Regions from separate parts of the Streptomyces sp. NBC_01264 genome, predicted to be linked through region 1. Evidence: riboswitches for the same ligand, from Rfam matches in the RefSeq annotation. Region 1 holds a riboswitch; the other holds the start of a gene.
The links. A riboswitch is a leader RNA that binds a small molecule or an ion and turns the genes downstream of it on or off. The one in region 1 is predicted to bind guanidine.
Positions count from the first base shown of each region.

Region 2: linked by a shared signal. The riboswitch ahead of OG435_RS17905 (DMT family transporter) and the one ahead of OG435_RS04275 (Ohr family peroxiredoxin) in region 1 are both predicted to bind guanidine.

Region 1 is NZ_JAPEOX010000001.1:946,361-951,604, forward strand. It holds gene OG435_RS04260 (hypothetical protein) at 1-360, opposite strand, end outside; gene OG435_RS04265 (type 1 glutamine amidotransferase domain-containing protein) at 415-1,170, opposite strand; gene OG435_RS04270 (AraC family transcriptional regulator) at 1,436-2,473, shown strand; guanidine-III (ykkC-III) riboswitch at 2,521-2,584, shown strand; gene OG435_RS04275 (Ohr family peroxiredoxin) at 2,660-3,127, shown strand; gene OG435_RS04280 (aldehyde dehydrogenase family protein) at 3,117-4,454, opposite strand; gene OG435_RS04285 (flavin monoamine oxidase family protein) at 4,594-5,244, opposite strand, start outside.
Region 2 is NZ_JAPEOX010000001.1:3,876,410-3,881,653, reverse strand. It holds tRNA gene OG435_RS17925 (tRNA-Leu) at 1-2, opposite strand, end outside; gene bcp (thioredoxin-dependent thiol peroxidase) at 1,075-1,542, opposite strand; gene OG435_RS17915 (DUF3618 domain-containing protein) at 1,607-1,975, shown strand; gene OG435_RS17910 (GroES family chaperonin) at 2,022-2,366, shown strand; guanidine-III (ykkC-III) riboswitch at 2,419-2,512, shown strand; gene OG435_RS17905 (DMT family transporter) at 2,544-2,864, shown strand; gene OG435_RS17900 (FG-GAP repeat domain-containing protein) at 3,199-4,140, shown strand; gene OG435_RS17895 (transglycosylase domain-containing protein) at 4,242-5,244, opposite strand, start outside.

The sequences.
Region 1 (5,244 bases):
GATCATGTCGAAGAGGGCGAGGACACCGTTCGGGTAGTGCTCCGGACAGTCCTTGAGGGCGTCCGCCGCCCCTGCCGCGGAGAAGACCTTTCCGCAGACCAGCCGCCCTCCGAAGCCCTCGTTGGACATCAAGTGGACGTGCCCGTCGACGTATCCGCGGACCCGGCCCCGGTCGTCGGTCCCGGTGAACGGCTCCCCCGTGACGTTGACCTGCGAGTCCGGCGCCGGGCGCGCCACGGGCTCCCACCATTGCGGGCCCGCCGCGCCGGCGGCCGGGGGGCCGAGCAGCAGGGTGACCAGTGCGAGGACCAGGCCGGTTAACAGGTACCGGCTTCGCCCGCGGGCTCTTCGTCGGTTCATCCCCATCCCTTTCTCCTTTTCTCCTTCAGGGGTCGTTCACGGCGTTCAGGGCGTTCACGACATGACGTGGGCACGGACCAGGGCCAGGTAGTCGGCGGCCAGGCGGTGGCAGTCGCCGGGCCAGCGCGCGGAGACGTAGTTGCCGTCCTTGACGGTGAAGCCGCGTCCGGGCCGGGCGGCGGTGTCGCGGACGGGGAGCGGCGGGCCGGCGAGGAAATGGGCCGGATCGGCGAGCGCCGCGGTGACCTCCTGCTGAACGGTGGCGCGGTAGGTGCGGTAGTAGCGCCCCAGCCAGAGCCGGGTGAGGTTCCATCCGGTCAGCTCCAGCAGGGACGTCAGGGCGGTCGTCCGCCGGCCGTGGAGGACCGAGCGCCCGGTGGCGGGATCGATGGCACGGGCGGCGAGGAGCACGCCGTGGCAGACGGCCCCCACCGGCAGCCCCTGGGTGAACACCCGGGCGAACAGGTACTGGGCGGTGGCGTCCTCGAGCAGCGTGCGCATGCCCGCGGCGTGGCCGCCGGGGACGAACAGGCCCGTGATCTCGGCCGGGTCCACCTCCTGGTACGAGGAGGGGGTGAGGAAATGGGGGTCCTCGGTGAGGTCGCGGTAGGCGGCGAGCTCGGCGCGGCGGGTCATCAGCCAGGGCGACAGCCAGGAGAAGCCGAGGTCCGTGAGCCGGGGGTCGGCGTACGCGGCCTTGCCGTCCGGGGTCGCGAACCGCACCTCGAAGCCGGCGTCCCGCAGCGCGGCCCAGGGCACGGCCGCCTCGGTGGGGTCGTAGTCGCCCGCGGGGAGCAGGAAGAGAATCACGGCGTACTCCTCTGAGCGTTGGTTCGGGAATGCGCCGGGGCAGCGGGCTGCCCCGGCGCTGGGGAGGCCCCGATTCCGCCGCTGCCCGCACGCCGACCTTAGGAGCGGCCCGCGGCCCCGTCATTGACTCCGGCGGCCAACCCGTTGACTCTCCGGACCCGCCCCGGCCGTCGTCCCGCGGGCCGCGTCGCCGGGGCGGTGTCGACGGGTGCGGTGTGGGGGTGCGGTGTTGACGGGGACGGTGCGCCCGCATTGACTGACCGACGTGTCAGTCATCGAGCCTCCCTCCGTCACCGCGTGCTACGCCCTCGCCGTCCTGAGCGCCACGGCGGAGGGCACCGGCGGGCCGGCTTCCTGGAGCCTGCCCACGGACCGGCTGGAGTTCGGCGAGATGCGCGCCCTGTGGGACGAAGTGCTCGGCGCCGTGGGCGCCGGCCCGCACACCGGGCTGCTCGTGGGTGACCGGATCAGGCCCGAGGGCCTGCACATCCTGGGCCACCTCGTCCTCACCTGCGCCAGCCTCGCGGACGCCGCGCAGGCGGCCGAGCGCTACCACCCCCTGGTGAGCCAGGCGGGCAAGGTGACCCTGCACCGTCACGGCGGCGTCGGCAGGATCTGTTACCGGCCGACCGTCGCCGCCGCGGCCATGCACCCCCAGCAGGTGGAAGCGGTCGTCAGCAGCATGGTGCGGGCGGGCCGGTGGATCGCCGGCGACGGCTGGGCGCCCCTGGCCGTGTCGTTCGCCCACCCGCGGAGGGGCTCGGCGGAGCCCTACGCCGACGTCCTCGGCTGTCCCGTCGCCTTCGACGCCCCGGAGACGGCGATCACGGTCGCCGACGAGGACCTCGACCGGCGCCGCCCGCTCTACGACCCGGCGCTCAACGCCCTGCACCGGTCCTACGCCGACCAGCTGCTGCACCGGCTGTCCGCCGCCGGGACCGTCGCCGAGCGCGTACGGCAGTGGCTGGAGGACGCCGCGCTCCAGGACGCGGGACCGCAGGGCCCCGCCGGGGAGCTCAGCCTCAGCGTCCGGACCCTGCGCCGGGCCCTGCACGCGGAGGGCACGTCGTGGCGCGCGCTCCTCGACACCGCCCGCCACGGCCGGGCCGGGCGGCTGCTGGAGACCACCGACCTGCCGCTGGACCGGATCGCCCCGCTCGTCGGCCTCAGCGGCGCGACGGCCCTGGTCCGTGCCTTCACCCGGTGGGAGGGGATGCCTCCGGGGGCCTACAGGAGCAGGCACCGGCCCGCGTCCACGGTTCGCGCCGGGGCCGGCGGCCCTGGGGAAGGTCACCGCGAGTGAGGAGGGTCACCGCGGTCGACCCCCCCGGACGGCCGCCCCCGTTGCTAGATTGTCCGGCGGCCCAGGCCCCGGACGAGACGCGCCGTACCCGGTTACGCACGACGACGCGCGAGGTGCCGCACGAGCGGCGCCTTCCGCTGTCCGCGCCCGGGCAGCGTCCTCGTCGAGCAAGATGGGCCGAACGCCATGACCGTGCCACTCACCCGCAGCCTGTACCGGACGACCGCGCACGCCGCCGGGGGCCGGACCGGATCCGTCCGCACCGACGACGGGCGCCTGGACGTCCGCCTCGCCCCGCCGCGCAAGAAGGTCCCGGGCACCACCAACCCCGAGCAGCTCTTCGCGGCCGGTTTCGCCGCCTGCTTCACCTCCGCGCTCGCGGAGGTCGCCGCCGAGTTCGGGGCGGACGCCTCCGCCGCGCGGGTGGCCTGCGAAGTGGAGCTCGGCACCACGGACACGCCCGCGGGCTACGGCCTCGCCGTGGCCCTCACCGTCAGCCTGCCCGGGTGGCGGGCCGCGGACCTCCAGCCGCTGCTGCACCGGGCGGACGCGGTATGCCCCTACTCGCAGGCCGTACGCGGCAACGTACCGCTGACGCTCCTGGCGGTGGAGGACCCCGCCCCCGGTGAACCGGCGCCCTCGCTCACAGCATGACGTGCTTGGCCTGGGTGTAGTCCAGGAGCCCGGACAGGGAGAGGTCGCTGCCGTAGCCGGAGTGTTTGACTCCGCCGTGCGGCATCTCGGAGACCGTGGTGCCGTGGGTGTTCACCCAGACGATTCCGGTGTGCAGGGCACGGGTGGCGCGCATCGCCCGGTCGTGGTCGGTGGTCCACACGCTCGCGGCCAGGCCGAAGCGAACTCCGTTGGCGAGGTGCAGGGCCTCGGGCTCGTCCGCGAAGGACTGGACGGTCACGACGGGTCCGAAGATCTCCTCCTGCACGATCTCGTCGTTCTGACGGACGCCCGCGACCACGGTGGGCTCGTGGAAGAAGCCGGGGCGCGGGAGCCGGCTGCCGCCGGTGACGATCCCGGCATGGGCCGGCAGCCGGTCCAGGAGCCCCCGTACCGAGGCCAGTTGGACGGTGTTGTTGAGGGGGCCGAAGTCGGCGCCGGCGCGGAGCCCGGCCGCCCGGGCGGCGAAGGCCGCGAGGAACGCGTCGTGGATCCGGTGGTGGACCAGGAGCCGGGTGGGTGCGGTGCAGTCCTGGCCGGCGTTGTAGAAGGCGACCGCGGCGAGGGCGGCGGCGGTGGCATCCACGTCCACGTCCTCGTGGACGATGACGGGCGCGTTGCCGCCCAGTTCCAGGTGGACCCGTTTGAGGCCGGCCGCGGCGGCCGCCGCGATCTCCTGTCCGGCGCGGACGCTGCCGGTGACGGCGATCAGGGCGACCGCCGGGTGGGCGGTGAGGGCCCGGCCGGTGTCGCGGTCCCCGCAGACGACGTTGAGCACGCCCGGCGGCAGATGGTCGGCGGCGATCCGGGCCAGGAGCACGGCCGAGGTGGGGGTGGTGTCGGCGGGCTTGAGCACGGTGGTGTTGCCGGCGGCGATGGCCGGAGCGATCTTCCACGCGGCCATCATCAGCGGGTAGTTCCAGGGGGTGATCTGGGCGCAGACCCCGACCGGTTCGCGGCGCAGCAGGGAGGTGCGGCCTTCGGTGTACTCGGCAGCGGCGGCGCCCGGGAGGTTCCGGGCGGCTCCGGCGAAGTAGCGGAAGCAGTCGGCGATCCCCGGGAGCTCGTCGTCCCTGAACTGCTCGGCGGGCTTGCCGGTGTCCCCGGTCTCGGCGGCCGTGAAGGCCTCCGCGTGCGCCTCGATGGCGTCGGCGATGCCGAGGAGGGCGCGCTGGCGCACCTGCGGGGTCGTGGTGGACCAGTGTGCGTACGCGGCGGCCGCCGCGAAGCAGGCCGCGTCCGTGTCGGCGGGGCCCGAGCGCGGGGCGTGGCGGTGCACGCGTCCGGTGGCGGGGTCGGTGAGGGCCATGGTGTCGCCGGTGGCCGCGGGCCGGTCCACTCCCCCGATGTGGTTGTACAGGAGCCCGGTGGGGTGAGGCGGGGGCCCGATGCGGTCGTGCGGCGTCGCGGTGCCGTCGTGCGGCGTCGCGGTGTGGTCGTGCGGGGCGTCAGCCACGGCGCAGGGCCTCCTCGGCGGCGGCGCGTCCGGTGCGGACGGCACCTTCCATGTAGCCGGCCACCCACTGGTCGGACCCGCAGACGTAGAAGGGGGGTTCATGGGTGCCGTGGCGGGGGCCGACGGCCATGACGTCACCGGGGGCCCACTGGGTGACGTACCCCTGGGTCCACGGGTCGGTGCCCCACATCCGGATGAAGGTGGCGAGCGGCCGGTGCGCCTCGTCTCCGTAGAGGCGCGCGATGTCGGCCAGCAGTTCGGCGGTGCGCAGGGGGGCGGGCGTGCCGAGGAGGACTCCGTAGCGTTCGGGCGGGACCAGGGCGGAGAGGATGCCTTCGCTCTGGGGCCAGGTGCTGCCGAGGACGCCTTCGCATTCGGAGAGGCCGCTGAGGCCCTGGTCGCGCCAGAAGGGTCGGGCGTACGCGGCGGTGAACTTGGCGGCGAGGGCGTGGCGTTGGCGGTGCAGGGAGGAGAGGCGTTCGTCGGGCACCCCGGTGACGGCGAGCGCGCGGAACGGGCCGGCCGGGAGGGCGCTGACCACGGCGTCGGCGGTGAGGGTTTCGCCGTCGGCCAGGCGTACGGAGCTGCGGCCCGGCCGCCGTATCGCGACCTCCGCGACGGGGGAACCCGTACGGATCCGGCC
Region 2 (5,244 bases), 2.9 Mb from region 1:
GCGACTAACCGGTCAATTCGGACATCGGGCTTGGCCGGCTGCGGCTAGTGTACGACTGCCCGGCTCTGGCGGGCGACACCATTGCGACCGCGGCCCCCGCGGCACCAGGTGTCGGTCAGCGCATGGCAGTTGGGGCGCAGGTAGCGGAGGTTTACGCGCCGGTTGTCGCGCCAGTCCCCGTTGATGTGGTCGATGTGGAGCGTGATCGGACGCCCTAGCCATTCGCCGGGGTTCCCGCAGGTCGCGCAGGTGCATGGAACTCCGACCTCCTGGAGTGCGCGGTGGAGGCGGGGTCGGTTCAGCCGGGCGGACCCCTCTGGGAGGACCTTGAGGGTGTCGGGTGTGACGGCTCTCGGTGTCACCGCTGCGCCGGATGCCCAGGGGCGCCGCTTGTTCCTCGGCAATGGTCAGCCGGGAGTTGCGGAAGTGTGTGGTGTCGATGCCGTAGGTCCGGAGCATTCTCCCGAGAGCGGATCGGGACCGGCTGTCGTCGGCCATGCCCAGTGCGCGAGCCGTACCGCGGATGCTGTCGGCGCAGGCTGCTGCTTCGGAGAGCTCGGTTGAGGTGAACGGCGGTTCGGTCACCTCGCGCCGCATGCCTGTGAAGTGGCTCGTGTCGATGCCCGCTGCCGTCATGCGCCGGACGATGTGCGACAGGGCTCCGGTGGCAGGGCGTATGCCGAGCTTGAGGGCCACCTCGCGCGGCGTGCCGGATGACTCGGCGGCCGCCGCTATCGCCTCGTCCGGGTACTTGCGCCACGGGCTGCGCTTCGTGAAGTGGCTGCTGTCGATCCCGAAGAGGGCGACTTTCTGCTGGAGCGTGCGCCGCCGCCCGCCGCTCTCCTTGAGGTGGAGTCGCCGCATGAGGTCGGCCCAGTCCTTGGAGTCGGCGACGGCAGCGGTCAGTGTGCCTCGGTCGTACGGGTCGGCCATGGTCCCCTCCGTGTCGGCCGCGCGTGCGGCCCTCGTACGGAGTAACGGACCGATAGTCGGACGGTTACGGCTGGATTCGTCCGGCAAGCAGAGCGGCCCGCACCGGGTGGGTGCGGGCCGGTCCGGGAGGAGGGGGCGGGGTCAGATGCCCAGGTCCTTGATGATCTTGGCTACGTGGCCCGTGGCCTTGACGTTGTAGAGGGCGCGTTCGACCTTGCCCTCCTCGTCGACGATCACCGTGGAGCGGATGACCCCGGTGACGGTCTTGCCGTACAGCTTCTTCTCGCCGAACGCCCCGTACGCCGTCAGGACCTCCTTCGAGGGGTCGCCGACCAGGGTGACCTTCAGGTGTTCCTGCTCGCGGAACTTCGCCAGCTTCTCCGGCTTGTCGGGCGAGACGCCGATGACGTCGTAGTCGGCCGTGGCCAGGACCGCCAGGTTGTCCGTGAAGTCGCAGGCCTGCTTCGTGCAGCCCGGCGTCAGCGCGGCCGGGTAGAAGTAGACGATGACCTTGCGGCCCTTGTGGTCGGCGAGCGAGATCGCGTTGCCGTCCGCGTCGGGCAGGGTGAAGGCGGGGGCGATGTCGCCCGGCTCAAGTCGCTCGCTCATGCTCAACAGTCTCCTCAAGAGGGGATCGGTACGGTGTCGAGACTAAGCTGCTGACTGACTGTTCATGGTGGGCTACGCCCGCCATGGGACCGACCACGACGACGGAGGCAGCGCGGTGCCGGAAGCCAGGACCCCCGCACAGATCGAGGCGGACATCGTCCGCCGCCGCGAGCAGCTCGCCGAGGCGCTCGACGAGATCGGGGTGCGCCTGCACCCCAAGACGATCGTCGGGGACGCCAAGGCGAAGGTGGTCAGCAACGTCGACCACGTCGTCGGCCGCGCGGTGGCGACGGTGAACCGTCTCGTCACCGACGCCCGCGACGGACTGCGCCACGACGACGGCGCCCCGCGCGTCGAGCGGATCGTGCCCGTGGCGCTGCTGGCGGCCGGTGTCGTGGGGCTGCTGGTGCTGTCGGCGCGACGCAAGCGCTGATGACCCGGCGGGGTGCGGGGTGGGTGCGGGCGGGTAGGTTCGGGGCGTGAGCGAGAACACCACCACCCACGACAAGCTGCCCATCCGCATGCTGCACGACCGCGTGCTCGTGAAATCCGATTCGCCGGAGGGGGAGCGCCGCTCGGGCGGCGGCATCCTGATCCCGGCGACGGCCGCCGTGGGCAAGCGGCTGGCCTGGGCCGAGGTGGTCGCGGTCGGGCAGAACGTACGGACGGTCGAGCCGGGGGACCGGGTGCTGTACGACCCCGAGGAGCGGGCCGAGGTCGAGGTGCGCGGGGCGACGTACCTGCTGATGCGGGAGCGGGACCTGCACGCCGTGGCCGCAGAGCGGCTGGAGGGGTCGGAGGACTCCACGGGGCTTTATCTCTAGATCCTGAGTGCGGGAAGGGCCGGTGACCATCGTCACCGGCCCTTTTCGTTCGGTTTTGCTACGGTGGTGGGGAACCCCCGACGAGACGCGCCGTACCGGGTGGCTGTCGCGCTGTTGCCGATGGCTGCATGACAAGACGACGCACCCCGTTCCGCTCTCGTCCCGGAGGTGTCCGTCATGGCCTGGGTTCTGCTTCTTCTCGCCGGTCTGCTCGAAGTCGGCTGGTCGATCGGCATGAAGTTCACCGAGGGGTTCACGCGGCTGTGGCCGAGCGTGTTCACGGGTGCCGGCATCGTGGCGAGCATGGTGCTGTTGTCGTACGCCGCCAAGACCCTGCCGATCGGTACCGCGTACGGCGTCTGGGTCGGTATCGGCGCTGCCGGCGCGGCGGTGCTCGGTATGGCGGTGCTGGGGGAGCCCGTCACCGCCGCCCGGATCTTCTTCATCTGTCTGCTGCTGGTCGCCGTCGTGGGGCTGAAGGCGACCTCCGGTCACTGATTTCGGCCGGTGGTGGTTCATGTCACAGGGATCCCCGGCCGGGGCGGGGGGACGGGGGGCGCGGGCCTCCCGGACCGCTCTGCCGGGGGCCGGCGGACATGCCGGAACCAGCGCCCGGCGAAGGTCGGTGCGCGGGCCCGTTCAGGGCTCCGGCACGCGTGGGCGCTACAGGTCAGACCCCCGTGGGGCGGCGAGGGTTGTAGGTGCGGACGGGAATTTTTCCGGGGGCGCGGCACCGCGGAAAACCCGGCGGGGGACGGGCCGGACGTGTGAGAGGGTTTGGCACCGCGGCGGTGATCAACAGGGCCGCGGTTTCATTCTCAGGGGGATACACATGGCTTTCGGTAAGCGTTCCGCCGTTCTGCGCGGCGTCGTCGTCGGTACGGCAGTCGCGCTCGCGGCTGCCGTCGCGGGCGGTACGGCGTTCGCCAACGGCGGTTCGGCCGACGCTGCGGCCGCGAAGGCCGCCGCCTCGCAGCGCGGCGCGCACCAGGCCGGGCAGCCGACGGCGCGGGCACTCGCCTCGGTCGAGACGCCGACCTTTCCGCTGTACGGGGTCAACAAGAAGAACTTCTCGCTGGACCTGTTCGGCCCGAACGGGACGGGTGGTTTCCAGGCCCCGTACAACGTCGACCTGGACTACTCGTACCTCACCGATTTCATTGACGTGGACAACGACAAGGACGGGTTCGGCGAGGCCTTCTGGGCCGTGCACAAGGACGGCAAGGTCCGCTACCTCTGGGAGGACGCCCAGGGCCAGATCCAGTCGAAGCAGGTCGGGACCGGGTACCAGATCTACGGTTCGACGATGCTGTCCCCGGGCAACCTCGGCGGCGGCACGTCGGCCGATCTGCTGGGTGTCGACAAGGCGGGCGTGCTCTACGAGTACCTGGCCTACCCGGACGGCCGGGTCACCTCGCGGATCAAGATCGGCGCCGGCTGGGGCCAGTACACCCAGATCGCCGGGCAGGGCGACCTGACCGGTGACGGCAAGGCCGACATCGTGGCGCGGGACGGCTCCGGGGTGCTGTGGCTCTACAAGGGCACCGGCAACTACGCGGCCCCGTTCGCGCCGCGCACGAAGATCGGTGCCGGATGGAACACCTACAACCGGCTGGTGTCGGTGGGTGACCTGACGGGCGACGGCAAGACCGACCTGGTCGCGCGGAAGTCCAACGGGGACCTCTACCGCTACTCGGGGACCGGCAGCGCTGCCGCCCCGTTCGCGAAGCCGGTGAAGATCGGCAGCGGTTACCAGGTCTACAACCTGCTGTGACCGGTCCGTAGGACATGACGGTGGCCGCCCCCGAGGAAGGGGGCGGCCACCGTCATGTCAGGGGCCCTGCGGCGTCCCGGGCCGCCGGCCGAGCGGAGGCTCTACTCCAGTAGGTCCGCCGGTGGGCGCAGGCCCTCGGTGGCGCCGCCCTGGGGGCCCGTGGTGGTGCCGTCCGTGGCGCCGTTCGTGGTGCCGCCGTCGGTCTGGCCTCCGGTGGTCTCGCCGCCGGTGGTCTGACCCCCGTTGGTCTGGCCTCTGGTGGTCTGACCCCCGTTCGTCTGACCCCCGTTGGTCTGGCCTCCCGTGGTCCGGCCTCCGTTCGTCTGGCCCCCGTTCGTCTGTCCGCCCGTCGACGGGCTCCGGGTCGGGCGGCCCGGCCGGCCCGAGGGGCGGTCGCCCGGGGTGTCCTCCTCGGACCGGCTCGGGGCCGGATCCACGGGCGGGGGCGGCGGGGGTCGGTTGGCGCCCGGCATGAGCTCCAGGTCGAAGTCCACGGGGTCGCTGTCCGCCAGGGCCGTCTTCGTGTACTGGGCCCAGATCCGGGCCGGGTAGCCGCCGCCCCCGATGCGGGCCTCGCCCAGGGCCCCGTAGAGGGGTTCCAGGGCGCCGGTGTCCGGGTCCTGGCCCATCATCGAGACGACCGTGACCAGGTCCGGGGTGTACGCCGCGAACCAGGCCGAGCGGTCCTGCTCGGCGGTGCCCGTCTTGCCCGCGGCCGGGTGGCCGGCGGCCAGGGCGGCCGTGCCGGTGCCGTTGTCCACGACGCTGACCAGCATGGACGTGGTGGTGTCGGCGGCTTCGCGGCTGACGGCCTGGGCCTTGTCGCGGGACGGGAGCGGGATGGTGTCCCCGGCCTTGGTGATCTTCTCGACGAAGGTGTACGGAGTGCGCTGGCCGTGGTCGGCGAGGGTCGCGTAGGCCTGGGTCATGTCCAGGACGCTGGCCTGCATGGTGCCCAGGGCCATGGCCGGTACCGGGGCGAAGTTCGGGGTGCTCTCGGGGATGCCGAGGGCGATGGCGGTCTGCTTGACCTTGTCGGTGCCGACGTCGACGACCATCTGGGCGAAGACGCTGTTCACGGAGAGGTCGGTGGCGGAGGTGACG